DNA from 3 places in the Streptomyces malaysiensis subsp. malaysiensis genome. Region 3 is predicted to be linked to each of the others. Evidence: riboswitches for the same ligand, from Rfam matches in the RefSeq annotation. Region 3 holds a riboswitch; each other region holds the start of a gene.
The links. Region 3 has a riboswitch for S-adenosylmethionine ahead of AB0E24_RS18210 (aminotransferase class V-fold PLP-dependent enzyme). Riboswitches for the same ligand answer to the same signal wherever they lie in the genome.

Region 1 (4,832 bases), on a different contig from region 3:
CTCACCGACCCGGTCCTTCTGTCACTCTCAACGTCAGAGTGCTAACGCCAATGATTAGCACTCGGGCCTATCGAGTGCAAGCGCCCGAGGGGCGTCCGTGAGGGGTGGTGGTCGGGTGACGGGAGGGCGCAAGCGCCCGAAGGGGGACCGGGAGGGCGTGGGTGCCCGAAGCGGGCGGGCCGGGCGACGGGCATGCCGAAGGGTCCGTACCCTGTTACGGGAGACGGACCCTTCGGTTTGTTCGATTCAGCTGCGTCGCGTCGGCGCGTCAGCCTACGGCCACGCGGACCATGTCGGCCTGCGGGCCCTTCTGGCCCTGCGAGATCTCGAACTCGACCCGCTGGCCTTCCTCGAGGGTGCGGTACCCGTCCATCTGGATCGCGCTGTAGTGGACGAACACGTCCGCACCACCGTCGACCGCGATGAAGCCGTACCCCTTCTCCGCGTTGAACCACTTGACGGTGCCCTGAGCCATTCCTAACTCCCCTATTGCTGGCCCTTGCGCAGGACCGCACTCCGCGGACCCGGGTCAGACCTCACCCCCCGGATGTGGGGGGTGTGCGCCGGAACGCGTCGACCGCCGCTGAATGTATCCGTCCCAACGCCCTCTGCAACAGGTCAATCGGACGAGAATTCTGGGCACGGTCGAACGGTTAAAAGTGAGAAATTATGTGAAGTTCGGGCAAGCCGGGCTGGACATAAAGAGCCAACCCGACAATTCGCGCGCACACTTTACGCACAACTTGACGAGTTCTCATATGCGGCTCCGGACCCGGCGCCCTCGGGGAATCCGGGCAACTGTATCGCGATTCCACACACGGAATCGCCCCGTCCGGTTGTCCCGGGACGGGGCGATGCCAAAGGTGAGAAGGGGTGAACGGGCGAACGAGGCGTCAGCAGCCGCCCGCCACCGCCGGGATGATCGAGATTCCCGCGCCGTCCGGGGTCGCCGTGGCCAGGCCGTCGGCGAAGCGGACGTCGTCGTCGTTGACGTAGACGTTGACGAAGCGACGGAGCTTGCCGGTGTCGTCCAGCACGCGGGCCGCGATCCCCTGGTGGTTCTTCTCCAGGTCCGCCAGGACCTCGGCGAGGGTCGCACCCTCGGCGGGAACCTCGGCCTGACCGCCGGTGTAGGTGCGCAGGATGGTCGGGATTCGGACGTTGACGCTCATACGAGGCCAGCCTCTCGGAACGAGTCAAGGGTGGGGCGGATGATGGCGGAGGGACCCGTGGTGGGGGCCACGGCGTCGAGGGTCTTGAGGCCGTCGCCGGTGTTGAGCACGACGGTCGTCAGGGACGGGTCGAGCAGGCCGTCCTCGATCAGCTTCCTGGTCACGCCGACGGTCACCCCGCCCGCGGTCTCCGCGAAGATCCCCTCGGTGCGGGCCAGCAGCTTGATGGCGTCGACGATCTGCTCGTCGTTCACGTCCTCCACCGCGCCGCCCGTACGGCGGGCGATGTCCAGGACGTACGGGCCGTCCGCGGGGTTGCCGATGGCCAGCGACTTGGCGATGGTCTGCGGCTTCTGCGGCCGGACGACGTCATGGCCGGCCTTGAAGGCGGCGGAGACCGGGGAGCAGCCCTCGGCCTGGGCGCCGAAGATCTTGTAGGGCTTGTCCTCGACCAGACCGATCGCGATCAGCTCCTTCAGCCCCTTGTCGATCTTGGTGAGCTGGGAGCCGGAGGCGATCGGGATGACGATCTGGTCGGGCAGCCGCCAGCCGAGCTGCTCGCAGATCTCGTACGCCAGGGTCTTGGAGCCCTCGCCGTAGTACGGGCGCAGGTTGACGTTGACGAAGCCCCAGCCCTCGCCCACCGGGTCGCCGATCAGCTCGCTACAGAAGCGGTTGACGTCGTCGTAGGTGCCCTCGATGCCGACCAGCTCACCGCCGTAGACCGCGGCCATGACGACCTTGCCGGCCTCCAGGTCGTGCGGGATGAAGACACAGGAGCGGAAGCCCGCGCGGGCGGCCGCGGCGCCGACCGCGCCGGCGAGGTTGCCGGTGGAGGAGCAGGAGAGGGTGGTGAAGCCGAAGGTGCGGGCGGCCTGGACGGCGATGGCGACGACCCGGTCCTTGAACGAGTGGGTGGGGTTCCCCGAGTCGTCCTTGATGTGCAGCTCACCGGTGACACCGAGCTCACGAGCGAGGTTGTCGGCCTTGACCAGCTTGGTGAGGCCGGGGTTCAGACTGGGCAGGTCCGCCACGTCCGCGGGGACGGGCAGCAGCGGGGCGTAGCGCCAGATGCTGTTCGGACCGGCCTCGATCCGCCGGCGCAGCCCCTCCGGATCGCCGGCCGGCAGCTCGTACGCGACCTCGAGCGGCCCGAAACAGACCTCGCACGCGAAAATCGGGCCCAGCTCGAACCGCTCACCGCACTCCCGGCAGGACAATGCCACGGCGGGGCCGAAAGCACCGGAGGCGGCAGAGCTGGAGGAGGAGGCGGAAGTGGTTGAGCTTTCTACTGATTGCACAGCCATGGATGGCGAGGCCCTTTCTCCTCATCTTCCTCGGGACGCATTTCGCCACGAGACGGAATTGGCACCTTCCCGAGCTGGGAGCCTCGCGGTGGAATGCGAGATCAGCTGGAGGGTTGCCGGGGCTTCAACGGGCCGTTCCCTCTGCCCCTCTGGATGAGCGGTATGGCGCCGGGCGGACCCGGAGCGTTTGTCAACACGGGCATCGTCGGTGAACACCGGGGTCGACCCCGACATACGACGGTCACGTGCGTTGTTCAAGACTGTAACCGAAGGCCCGGATGGTTGAGATAGCCGTCCGAAGCGCGAGATGGGTCACAGCGACCACAGCAGAGCGACCACAGCAGGGAGACACACAGGTGCTGGATGAGGTGGAGCGCTGGCTGGAGCGCCGCTCCTGGTCGGCCGACGACCGTCCGCTGGATCGCCTGCTGGCCGCGAAGCGGACCTCGGCGACGACGGTGAGCGTGGTCCTGCCCGCCCTGAACGAGGAGGCCACGGTCGGCGAGATCGCCGGCACGATCCGCCGTGAGCTGATGGGCGAGGCGGTGCCGCTGGTGGACGAGCTGGTGGTGCTGGACTCCGGTTCGACGGACCGCACCGCCGAGGTCGCCGCGGCGGCGGGCGCCACCGTCGTCCCCCGCGACTCGCTGCTGCCCCGGCTGCCCGCGGTGGCCGGCAAGGGCGAGGTGCTGTGGCGGTCCCTGCTGGCCACCAGCGGCGACATCGTCTGCTTCATCGACGCCGACCTGCGGGAATTCAACGCGCGCTTCGTCTCCGGGATCGTCGGTCCGCTGCTGACCGACCCCACGCTCCAGCTGGTGAAGGGCATGTACGACCGCCCGCTCGGCGAGCTGGCGGGCCAGGGCGGCCGGGTCACCGAGCTGGTCGCGCGCCCGCTGCTGAACCTCCACTGGCCCCAGCTGGCCGGGTTCGTCCAGCCGCTGGGCGGTGAGTACGCGGCGCGCCGCTCGCTGCTGGAGCGGCTGCCCTTCCCGGTCGGCTACGGGGTCGAGCTGGGGCTGCTGGTCGACGCGCTGCACACGGTGGGGCTCGACGCGCTCGGCCAGGTGGACATCGGGGTGCGCAAACACCGCCACCAGGACGGGCTGGCGCTCGGCCGGATGGCGGCCGCGATCTACCGCACCGCGCAGCTGCGGCTGGCCCGGGGCCACTTGGTGCGGCCGCGGCTGACCCAGTTCGACCGGGGCGAGAGCGGCTTCGAGCCGCGCACCACGGCCGTGGACACCGAGGAGCGGCCGCCGATGATCGAGATCCCGGAGTACGCGGCCCGGCGCGCGGCGTGATGGCCCCCGGGCGGCACGCGAAGGCGCCTGCGGGGATCGCGGGAGAGCGCCCATCCGCTTGCGCGGCGGCGTCCGCATGGCCAGAACCGCCAGAACCGGAATAGCACCTACGGGGCAAGAAACCGTACGTACGTTTGCGCGGGGTCGCACATGGCTAGGCTCGCGACATGGGAGCTCCGCGCACCGCCCCGATCCTGGTCGCGTCCAACCGCGGCCCGGTCTCGTACGGCCTGGGCGAGGGCGGCTCGCTCACCGCCAAGCGCGGCGGCGGCGGGCTGGTCTCCGGCCTCAGCGCGATCGGCTCCGACTCGGGAGCGGTGTGGGTGTGCGCGGCGCTCGGCGAGGGCGACCGCGAGGCGGCCCGGCGCGCCGGGACCAGCCATCTGAACCCCGGTGACACCGGCGGCCAGCAGGTGCGGATGCTCGACATCGCGCCGGATGTCTTCGCCGCCGCGTACAACGGCATCGCCAATTCGGTGCTGTGGTTCATCCACCATCTGCTCTACCAGACCCCGGTCGAGCCGGTCTTCGACGCGGAGTTCGCCGAGCAGTGGGCGGCCTATGAGAGCTACAACGCGGCCTTCGCGGACGCGCTCGCCCAGGAGGCGGTGGCCGAGGCCGTCGTCCTGGTGCAGGACTACCACCTGGCGCTGGTGCCCGCGATGCTCCGCGAGCGCCGCCCCGATCTGCGGATCGGCCACTTCTCGCACACCCCCTGGGCGCCGCCTGACTACTACCGGCTGCTGCCGGACCAGGTCGCGGCGGATGTGCTGCGCGGCATCCTCGGCGGCGACCGCGCCGCGTTCCTCACCGAGCGCTGGGCCACCGCCTTCGCCGACTGCTGTGCGGCCGTGCTGGGCGCGGAGATCGTCCGGGACGGAGATGGCGACGGCGGCGAGGAGGGCGGCAGCACGGCGACGGCCGTGCGCTTCGAGGGGCGGGAGACCCGGCTGGGCGTCCATGGCCTGGGCGCGGACGCGGACTTCCTGCGGGAGCGGTCGCGGCAGGCCGATGTGGACGAGCGGCTGACCAGTCTGCGGGCGCAGATC
Region 2 (4,832 bases), on a different contig from region 3:
GGTGCGGCGAAGCGGCGGCCCTTGAGGTCGCGCTTCAGCCGCTGGGCGGTCACCCCGTGCAACACCCCCGCGTCGGCCACCGCCGCCCGCTCGACGCGGCGGCCCTGGGCACAGGAGGCGAGCGTCCGCCGGAACCCCTCGACATCCGGTAGCTCGGGCATAGCGTCAGGCTACGCCCGGGGCTGATGTCTCGCGTTATGGATAATCATCCCTTCGGGGGCTTTCGTCGGCTAAAGTCCGAATTATGCGATTCATGCGCCCGACCCCGGGGGCGAGCGGTCGCAGCCAGACGTTGTTCGCGATCACACGGTGTCTGCCGTTCGTGGTCCTGGCGGCGGTGCTCAGTATTGAGCTCTCCCCCGCGCACACCCTCTACACCGGCTCTCTGCTCTCCCCGGCGCCGGCGCTGGCGGCGGTGACCATGGGGCCGTTCGGCAGCGCCGGTGTGGCGCTGCTGGCCGCGGCGATCTGCGGGATCACCGCCGCCCACAACGACGCGTGGGGCAGCGAGGTGGTGTACGCGAATCTGCTGGCCCTGGTGGTGGTGGCGGTCGCGAGCGTGGCGACCAGCGCGGTACGGGTGCGCCGGGACCGTGAGCTGGCCCATATCCGCCGGATCGCCGAGGTGTCCCAGAACGTGGTGCTGAGGCCGCTGCCCGCCCGGATGGGCGTGGTGAACACCGCCAGTGTCTATATGGCGGCCGAGCGCGGAGCGCAGATCGGCGGGGACCTGTACGAGGCGATGTCCACCCGCTACGGAGTGCGGCTGATCGTCGGCGATGTGCGGGGAAAGGGGCTGGCCGCGGTGCGGTCCGCCGCGGCCGTGGTGGGCGCCTTCCGGGAGGCGGTGCACTACGAGCAGGATCTCGCCGAGGTGATGCACCGCTGCGCGGCCGCGCTGGGGCGCGAGTACGAGCTGCTGGACCGTTCCCAGTTCCAGGACCCGCAGGAGCTGGAGGAGCAGTTCGTCACCGTGCTGCTCGCCCAGGTGTCGGAGGAGTCACTGGTCCATCTGATCAACCGGGGCCATCCGCCGCCCCTGGTGATGCGCGGGCGCAAGGTGCGCTCCCTGGACCCGGTGCGCCCGCTGCCGCCGCTCGGCCTCGAGGATTTCCTTGCCCCTCCCCCGATCCGCGTCGAGACCTTTCCGTTCCTGCCCGGTGACCGGCTGTTGCTGCACACCGACGGAGTGGTCGAGGCCCGCAACCACTGCAACGAGTTCTTCCCGCTGCACCGGACCATGGAGACGCTGGACGGCGCCACTCCGTCCGAGTACCTGGACGGGCTGCGCCACGCCCTGGTCCGGCATACGGAGGGGCGGCTGTCGGACGACGCGGCGATGGTCCTCATCGAGCGGGTCATCGGCGGCGCGGGGCGGCCGGTTCTCTGAGCCGGTTCTTTGTGTGGGTTCTTTGTGTGGGTTCTTTGAGCCGCTTCTCCGAAGTGGGCTCTCCCAGCCGGTTCTCCGAGTGGGTGCGGCCACACCGGCGTCGTACATCCGCCGTACCGTCGGCCCGCGTTGGCCGCCTTGGCATGGGTTGACGCCCTCGCGGAGCGCGACGACACTGTCAGGGACGGTCACGATTGTCAGCGCCCACCGTGCGGTATCCCCGCTCAGGCGGGTCATCGGCCCCGGCTCGCTGACAGGCAACCCTTCTTCCGCGACGGGGTGCCCCCGGGTGACGACCAGGTCCCGTCGGCGTGGACGGGACAAGCGCGGTCTCGCTGCCTCGCGAGCCCCCGATGATGGGATCGGTGGAGATGCCCAGGACCGACAGCCACAGGGACGGCGCCCGTCGGCGTCCCCGGCCGTTGTCCCCGCTCCGCCGTCTCCTGGCTCCGGCGGATCACCTCCTGACCAGGCGGCTGCACATCGATCTGCTGCGCATTTGCAGCGCCTCCAGTCCAGCCGTCTGAATCGACGCGGTCACCGAGCACTGAGCGCGGCCTCGCGCGCCGGGGCCGGGCCGGGTGTGTCCCGGCACCGTCCCGGCGGGCGCCCCGCGCGGGCTTCCCTTCCGTTGCGCCATCGGCGCCGCCTGACCGGCGGGGCCGGGGCTCCGTCATTGCCTTGGAGAGCCATGTCCGAGACGTTTTCCGTCAGTTCAGGTCCCGCCGCTCTGCTCGACCCCGACCCCTGTTCGCCGCGTCCCCGGATCGCCCCGCCCGCACCGCCGCACCGCTTCCGCAGCCGTATCGGCGTCGACCTCGCCGGTGGCTTCTATCCGGTGCCGCATCGCTATCGGCTCTATCTCTCCGCGAGCTGTCCGCTCTCGCTGCGCGTCTCCATCACCCTCGATCTGCTCGGGCTGCGGAACACCGTCGCCACCACTCTCCTCGGGCTCCCGGACGACACCCCCGAAGCGTTCGCCGCGCTGCGCGGGGCCTACGAGGCCACCTGGCACCGCTACGGCGGACCGCTGGACGCGCCCGCGCTGTGCGACGGCTGGACCGGACGTGTCGTCAGCAATCACACGCCCGACATCCTGCGCGATCTCGCCGGCCATCTGAGCGACCCGGGCGGCGCCGGATCTCCCCGGCTGCGCCCGGCGGCCCTCGCCGCGGACATCGACGCCCTCCGCGAACTCCTCGACGAGGACATCACCCACGCCGCACGGCAGGCCGGGACGGCGCACGAGCCGGAGTGCCGGGACGCGGCGCTCGAGCGGCTGCTGACCGCCCTGGACCGGCTCGACCGACAGCTGGCGACCGCGCCGTACGCACTGGGCGACGAGCTGACCGCCGCCGATGTGGACCTGTGGGTGGCCCTCGTCCAGCTCGACACCGAGTACCGGCCCCTCCTGGACGCCGACGCGGCCCACCGGGTCTCCCGGCACGGGCGGCTGCGCGCCTATGTACGGCGGCTGCATGCCCATCCGGCCTTCCACACCACGATCCCGGAGGCGCTCCAGGACGAGGTGTCCTGAGTTTCCGCCCTGGGGTTTCCGCGCCGGCGGTGACCGCCACCGCCGAGGACCCTGGAGGTCACCGCCACCGTCGAAGGCGGCCGTAAGCAGCCATCGCCACCAGTCGCCGTAGCGGCCACCGCCGCCAGTCACCGCCGAGGCACCGCCCTGACCTGCGGCTCCGCTCAGGTCAGGGCGGCCCTGGCGGCGCCGAACTCGCCCATCGCCCCGGCCACGATGGCTTCCAGACGGGCGTGGTGGGCGCCGCGCCAGTAGACCCGCCCGCAGGCCGTACAGCGGGCGAAGACTTCGTAAGTGCGCCGGGTGCCGTGCTGGAGCCGCTCCCGGACCGCCTCCTTGTCGGCGTCCTCCAGCGGGCCGTTGCAGGCGGTGCAGCGGGTCCAGGGCACCAGGCTCGGGGTGAACCGGCCGAGGACGTCCCGCAGTTGCTCATCGGGGCGGTCGCTGTAGACATACGCCCCGGCCCACAGCTCACGGCGGCGCAGCAGCCCGCGGTCGCGGGAGAGCAGCACCCTGCGCTGGGCGGCGGAGCGCGCGGCCAGCTCGGGATCGCCGATGTCCTCGCTCTCGTACGCGGCGTCCACGCCCAGCAGCCGCAGCCGGCGCGCGAGCGTGCCCAGATGCACATCGAGCAGGAAGCGCAGCGGCGCGCCCGGCACTCGCTGCGGGCGGACGACCGGGTGGACCTCCACGGTCTCCCCCGCGCTCGGCACATGCGAGACAGCGGCCTCGTCCCCGTCCACCAGCAGCCTGCCGACCTCGGTGAGCGGGACCCCGAGCGACTCGACGACATGGCCGAGAGTCGAAGCGCCGTCGGTGACGACGGCCGTCCAGGGGCGGCGGCGCTCAGGGACGGTGAAGAACCGCAGTTCAGGGGCGAGGCTGAGGTGGATCTCGGGTCCGTTCACACCGCCAGCATGCCAGGCGCGCCCGGCTCGGGGCGATGGCGTTTCCGGTCCGGCGCCAGGCTTGGCGATCATGAAAACGGACCGTCGGCGGGAACCACCGGGGGCGGCGGGCCGAACGGCCCGTACGCTCGTCGTCCGGGCGTCAGCCGACCGGTGGGTCCGCCTTGGCGCGGTCGCGGTGTCTCTTGCGGCGCCATGCCACCATCCGCAGATAGTCCTCGTGCAGCACCCGCCCGACGAGCGCACCGCCGAAGACCACGAAGCCGACGCCGACCAGCCAGGACTGGACGACCAGGACGGTGCCGACCGGGCCGTAGGAGACCGTGCTGGAGGCGATCAGCGGGGAGAACACCAGCTGGGAGAAGACCCGCAGCCCCAGCAGCCCGACGCCGGTGGCCAGCGCGCCGGGCAGCAGGGCGCCCCAGCTGATCCGCCCGCCGAGCAGCAGATGCTGCGACCACCAGAAGAACAGCACCGTGCCCACCACCGCCACCAGCACCCGGGAGAGACCGGGCGCCAGATGGGCGGAGAGCAGCAGATAGCAGATCAGCACCACGAGCCACACCAGATGGCGCCAGACGGTGTGCCAGCGGCCGGCCGGAAGCTCCCACACCTTCTCGTAGCCGACCTGGAGCACCGTGCCGAAGCGCAGCCCGAAGATGGCGAGCGTGGCCAGACCGAAGGCGGTGGTGGACTCCAGCGCCTGCTTGGGCGGGGCGAACAGCCGCTGCACCTCGTCCCGCGAGGTCGGGGAGAGTCCGAGGCCCTCGCCCAGCCACTGGGCGAATCCCAGCCGGTTCACCGGGTCGGCCGCGGCCACCACGATCAGCAGGGGCACCAGGGTGAGAAAGCCCAGGGCGGCGAAGCCCATCGCGCGGTGCAGCAGCTCGAATTCACTGCCCCGCCGCCAGCCGCGTCCGAGCGCCGACCGGTGGAACGCGTCCTCCAGCCGCCGCCACCATCTGGGCCCCCGGGAGCCGGACGCGGACCGATTCTC
Region 3 (4,832 bases):
TCAAGCAGAAGATAAAGCCTTCTCAGAAGCTCCGTTCGAAGCTCTCCAAGGGCTACTACGGCGAGGACAACGTCATTCCGAAGCCGACCCGCGAGGAGTACCACGAGATCACCAGCGGCCACGGCCACCACTGATCTCCCGGAGCCCCTCCAGCGACCGGTTTCTTCATACAGCTACGCCACAGACCAGGGCCCCGGCCCGGACCGCACGGTCCGGCCGGGGCCCCGGCCGTGCTGCCGATAGGCTTGCCGACGGGCCGCTGAAGTGCGCGGACCCCTTCCCTGCCCACCCCACGGATCCAGGAGCGGACCATGGACGTTGTGACCACCGCCGGAGGCGACAGCACCGCGACGGCCCGCACCTGGCCGGACGTACTGAGCACGCTGATCGCCGGCCGTGACCTCGACGTGGACGACACCGCCTGGGCCATGGACCGGATCATGCGGGGCGAGGCCACCGACGCCCAGATCGCCGGATTCGCGATCGCGCTGCGCGCCAAGGGCGAGACGGTCTCCGAGGTGGCCGGTCTGGTGCGGGCCATGTACGAGCACGCCAGGGTGATCGAGGTGCCCGGGGCGACCGTGGACATCGTCGGCACCGGCGGCGACCGCGCCAGGACCGTCAATATCTCCACCATGTCCGCGCTGGTCGTGGCCGGTACCGGCGCGCGGGTCGTCAAGCACGGCAACCGCGCCGCGTCCTCCGCCAGCGGCGCCTCCGATGTGCTGGAGAAGCTGGGCGTCAATCTGGACATCGGCCCAGAGCGGGTGGTCGAGGTCGCGGAGGAGGCGGGGATCACCTTCTGCTTCGCGGTGAAGTTCCATCCGTCGCTGCGGCATGTCGCCTCGGCCCGCCGTGAGCTGGGCGTCGCCACCCCGTTCAACCTGCTCGGCCCGCTGACCAACCCGGCGCGGGTGAAGTGCCAGGCCACCGGGGTCGCCGACGCCCGGATGGCGCCCATCATCGCCGGTGTGCTGGCCGAGCGGGGCTCCTCCGCGCTGGTCGTCCGCGGCGACGACGGGCTGGACGAGCTCACCGTGACCACGACCTCCCAGGTGTGGGAGGTCCGGGGCGGCGCCGTGCGCCAGGAGACCTTCGACCCCCGGGACGCGGGCGTCGCACTGGCCCCCATCGAGGCCCTGCGCGGTGCTGACGCCTCGTACAACGCCGATGTGGCCCGCAGGCTGCTGGCGGGCGAGAAGGGCCCGGTCCGGGACGCGGTGCTGCTGAACTCGGCGGCGGCGCTGGTGGCGCTCGAGCCGGAGCCGGGCGACAAGCCTCTGGCGGACCGGATCGCGGCGGGCGCCGCGCGGGCCGCCGAGTCGATCGACTCGGGCGCGGCGCGCGACGTCCTGGAGCGGTGGGTACGGGCCACCCACGCCTGAGCGCTCCGCCGTCGGTCACGGTGCCCATGTTCTGTCCGGGATACGGACAGGGCATGGGCACCGCCGTAGGACATGGCATACTCCTGCCCAGGTCACGAGCGACAGCGACTACGGCCCCGGCCCGCTGTCCGGCAACCCTCCGTCCGTGGCGGGGTGCCCCGGGTGATGACCAGGCCGCCAGGCAGCGAGGCCGGCGGCAAGCGCGGACCCCTCGCACTAGGGGTCCTGGTGGTCGAGGGAGCTCTTCCGTGATGCAGCGAATGCGCTAGGGCCGGACGGCCCGTTTCTCTCCTGCTCCGCGCGGTGTCCGCCGTGCGTCGAGCGTCCTCTCCGCGCCCCGACGGCCGGCTCGTCGCCGTCCCCGTGCGCGGCACGCATTCCTTCGACCCTTACGGGAGACTTCGCCATGTCCGTGCGCCCTTCTGCCCTCGCCTCCGCCTCCGCCTCCGCCGATTCCTCCGTCGCCGCCTGTGAGCCGCTGCCCGTGCTGGGCAGCGACGTTCTGGTGCCCCTGGTCACCGGGGGCGAGGTGACCTACGCGGCGCTCGACTACGCCGCCAGCGCCCCCGCGCTGCGCCGGGTCTGGGACGACATCGCCGCCTACGCGCCCTACTACGGCAGCGTGCACCGCGGGGCGGGCTATCTCTCGCAGCTGTCCACCGACCTCTTCGAGAACAGCCGTAAGGACGTCGCCGCCTTCCTCGGCTGCCGCGAGGACGACCAGGTCGTCTTCACCCGCTCCACCACCGACTCGCTCAACCTCCTGGCCGCCGTGGCGCCGCGGGGCACCGAGGTCTACGTCTTCGAGACCGAGCACCATGCCTCGCTGCTGCCGTGGGAGCAGCGGGCGGACCTCACCGTCCGCTACCTCAGCGCCCCGCGCTCCCCGCGGCAGGCGGTGGAGACGCTGGAGCGGGCGCTCGCGGGGCGCTCCGGGGGCCCGGCGCTGGTCTGTGTGACCGGCGCGTCCAATGTGACCGGTGAGCTGTGGCCGGTGCGGGAGCTGGCCGCGGCCGCGCACGCGCATGGCGCCCGTATCGTCCTGGACGCCGCGCAGCTGGCCCCGCACCACCCCGTGGACATCGCGGAGGCGGACGTCGACTGGGTGGCCTTCTCCGGGCACAAGCTGTACGCGCCCTTCGGGGCCGGTGTGCTGGCCGGGCGGGCGGACTGGCTGCGGGAGGCCCGGCCGTATCTGGCGGGCGGCGGCGCCAGCCGTAAGGTGGCCCGCAGGGACGACGGCGGTGTCGACGTCGAGTGGCACACCACCGCCGCCCGGCACGAGGCGGGCTCGCCGAACGTGATCGGGGTCTACGCGATCGCCTCGGCGTGCAAGGCGCTGACCGAGGCCGGTTTCGAGGGGCTGGTCGCCCGTGAGCGGCAGCTGATCGAGAAGGTGCGGGCGGGGCTGGCCGAGGTGCCCGAGGTGCGGGTGCTCTCGCTGTTCGGCGACGACGCGCCCCGGGTCGGGGTGCTGTCGTTCGTGGTGGAGGGCTGGAACAGCTCCCACTTCGCGGCGGCGCTCTCCGCGGAGTACGGCATCGGCGTACGCGACGGGCTCTTCTGCGCGCATCCGCTGGTCCGCACCCTGCTGGACAGCGAGCCCGACGAGCCGGGCGAGTGCGGTGCGCCCGAGGCCGCGCCGGGGGAGCGGGCGCTGAACGCGATCCGGGTCAGCTTCGGGGCGGGCACCCCGGACGAGCATGTGGAGCGGTTCGTCGGCGCCGTGAAGGAGCTGGTGCGCGACGGGGCCCGGTGGAGCTACCGCACCGAGGACGGCCGCTGCGTCCCGGACCGCGGCTGAGGATTCCGGACCTGTGGCCCGAGCGTTCGGGCGCGGCCGGGCCCTACGGGGTCTACGGCGCGGCTCCGCCGCGTGGCAGGGGCTTCGCCCTCAGCCCCCGGGGTCCGGGGCGGAGCCCCGGTTCCCCTAGCCGTCCAGACCGATCGCGAACGCGGCCTCCAGGTCGTGCTGCGAGTACGTACGGAAGGCGATGTGGGTCTCGGTCGAGGCCACCCCCGGCACCTTGCTGATCTCGCCCGTGATGATGTCCGCGAGGTCGTCGTGCCGGGCCACCCGCACCATCGCGATCAGATCGTGCGCGCCGGTGACCGAGTAGACCTCGCTCACACCGCCGATCGCGGCGATCTTCTCGGCGGTCTCCGGAATCTGGTCCACGTTGGTCTTGATGAGCACGATCGAAGTGATCACGGCTGACTTTCTCCCTCACTGGCCCGGGCTGCGCCGCCCACTCTAGCCGTCCGCCCGAATCGGGCCCACGCGAAGAGAAACCCGAGGGTGAAGCCCACGAGATGGGCGAGATAGGCCACGCCCGGGCGGTCGTCGGCCTGCCGGGCGGCCAGCCACTGGAGGGCCACCCAGAAGATCAGCACCGCCCAGGCGGGGAAGCGCAGCGGGAGGAAGAGCAGAAACGGGAAGAGGCTGGTCACCCGGGCCCGGGGAAACAGCCACAGAAACGCGCCGAGCACCCCGGAGATGGCCCCGGAGGCGCCCACCAGGCTCTGGGCCGAGTCGGCGTGCGCGGCGGCGTAGCCGAGCAGCGCCAGATAGCCGGTGGCGAGGTAGAAGGCGGCGAACTGGAGGCGTCCCATCCGCTCCTCGGTCATCGCCCCGAAGACGTAGAGAAACAGCATGTTGCCGAGCAGATGCAGCCAGTTGCCGTGCACGAACAGCGCGGTCAGCGGGGCGAGCGGCTGGTCCGGGGCGCCGCTCCACAGCGCGCTCGGCACCACGCCCCAGCGCTCGAAGTACGTGGACTGGGCCTCCACCAGCCGCCCGCCCGAGCCATAGCCGGGGTTGAGCCCCGAGGCCGGTCCGAGGACGAAGATCAGGCAGCAGCTGACGATCAGGCCGTACGTCATCCACGGGCGGCCGGGCCCCGCCATCCAGGGGCGGCCGGGCCCCGACGACGTCTCGATCATGGTCAGATCATTCCGTACCGGACGCAACCTCCACAGAGCGCCTCGCCGCGCTCCCCGTGGCCGCGGGCGGGAGACGGGCCCCGGCGCGGGCCAGGGCTCAGGCCGTAGGGTTACAGGACGCCGCCGACGAGCCGAGAAGCGAGGACCGCACCATGGCCGTGCCCCTGCCGACCGCCCAGACCCGCTGGCGTTGCACGCTCTGCGGCAATCTCACCCGGTTCGATGTGACCCGCGCGACCAGAGCCGTGGAGTATGTGCATCTCGACCTGGCCGGGGAACCCAGAGTCGAGGAACGCGAGGTGCTCGGTGAGAGCATTGAGTCAGTGCGCTGCCGCTGGTGCAACGCGGTCGATCAGATCGAGCTCGTGGATCGCCCGAGCGCCGGCCAGAGCGCCTGAGAACGGAGCGGTGACAGGTGGTGGAGCGGACCGGTGACCCCGGGGCGGCCGGTGACGCCGAGGGCGTCACCGAGGCGCTGGACCGCCCCCTGCCGGAAGGGGTGCG

Region 1: linked by a shared signal. The riboswitch ahead of thrC (threonine synthase) and the one ahead of AB0E24_RS18210 (aminotransferase class V-fold PLP-dependent enzyme) in region 3 are both predicted to bind S-adenosylmethionine.
Region 2: linked by a shared signal. The riboswitch ahead of AB0E24_RS23045 (glutathione S-transferase C-terminal domain-containing protein) and the one ahead of AB0E24_RS18210 (aminotransferase class V-fold PLP-dependent enzyme) in region 3 are both predicted to bind S-adenosylmethionine.

The regions. Positions count from the first base shown of each region.
Region 1 is NZ_JBEZNG010000003.1:298,955-303,786, reverse strand. Features, by position in the region: gene AB0E24_RS08480 (cold-shock protein) at 269-475, opposite strand; gene AB0E24_RS08475 (MoaD/ThiS family protein) at 894-1,172, opposite strand; gene thrC (threonine synthase) at 1,169-2,479, opposite strand; SAM riboswitch class I at 2,498-2,639, opposite strand; gene AB0E24_RS08465 (glucosyl-3-phosphoglycerate synthase) at 2,836-3,783, shown strand; gene AB0E24_RS08460 (alpha,alpha-trehalose-phosphate synthase (UDP-forming)) at 3,951-4,832, shown strand, end outside.
Region 2 is NZ_JBEZNG010000011.1:138,880-143,711, forward strand. Features, by position in the region: gene AB0E24_RS23035 (Fpg/Nei family DNA glycosylase) at 1-161, opposite strand, end outside; gene AB0E24_RS23040 (PP2C family protein-serine/threonine phosphatase) at 254-1,390, shown strand; SAM riboswitch class IV at 1,577-1,723, shown strand; gene AB0E24_RS23045 (glutathione S-transferase C-terminal domain-containing protein) at 2,082-2,927, shown strand; gene AB0E24_RS23050 (Mut7-C RNAse domain-containing protein) at 3,092-3,835, opposite strand; gene AB0E24_RS23055 (YhjD/YihY/BrkB family envelope integrity protein) at 3,978-4,832, opposite strand, start outside.
Region 3 is NZ_JBEZNG010000008.1:91,020-95,851, forward strand. Features, by position in the region: gene qcrB (cytochrome bc1 complex cytochrome b subunit) at 1-134, shown strand, start outside; gene trpD (anthranilate phosphoribosyltransferase) at 312-1,385, shown strand; SAM riboswitch class IV at 1,476-1,594, shown strand; gene AB0E24_RS18210 (aminotransferase class V-fold PLP-dependent enzyme) at 1,792-3,189, shown strand; gene AB0E24_RS18215 (Lrp/AsnC ligand binding domain-containing protein) at 3,316-3,597, opposite strand; gene AB0E24_RS18220 (rhomboid family intramembrane serine protease) at 3,594-4,328, opposite strand; gene AB0E24_RS18225 (hypothetical protein) at 4,481-4,726, shown strand; gene AB0E24_RS18230 (NYN domain-containing protein) at 4,744-4,832, shown strand, end outside.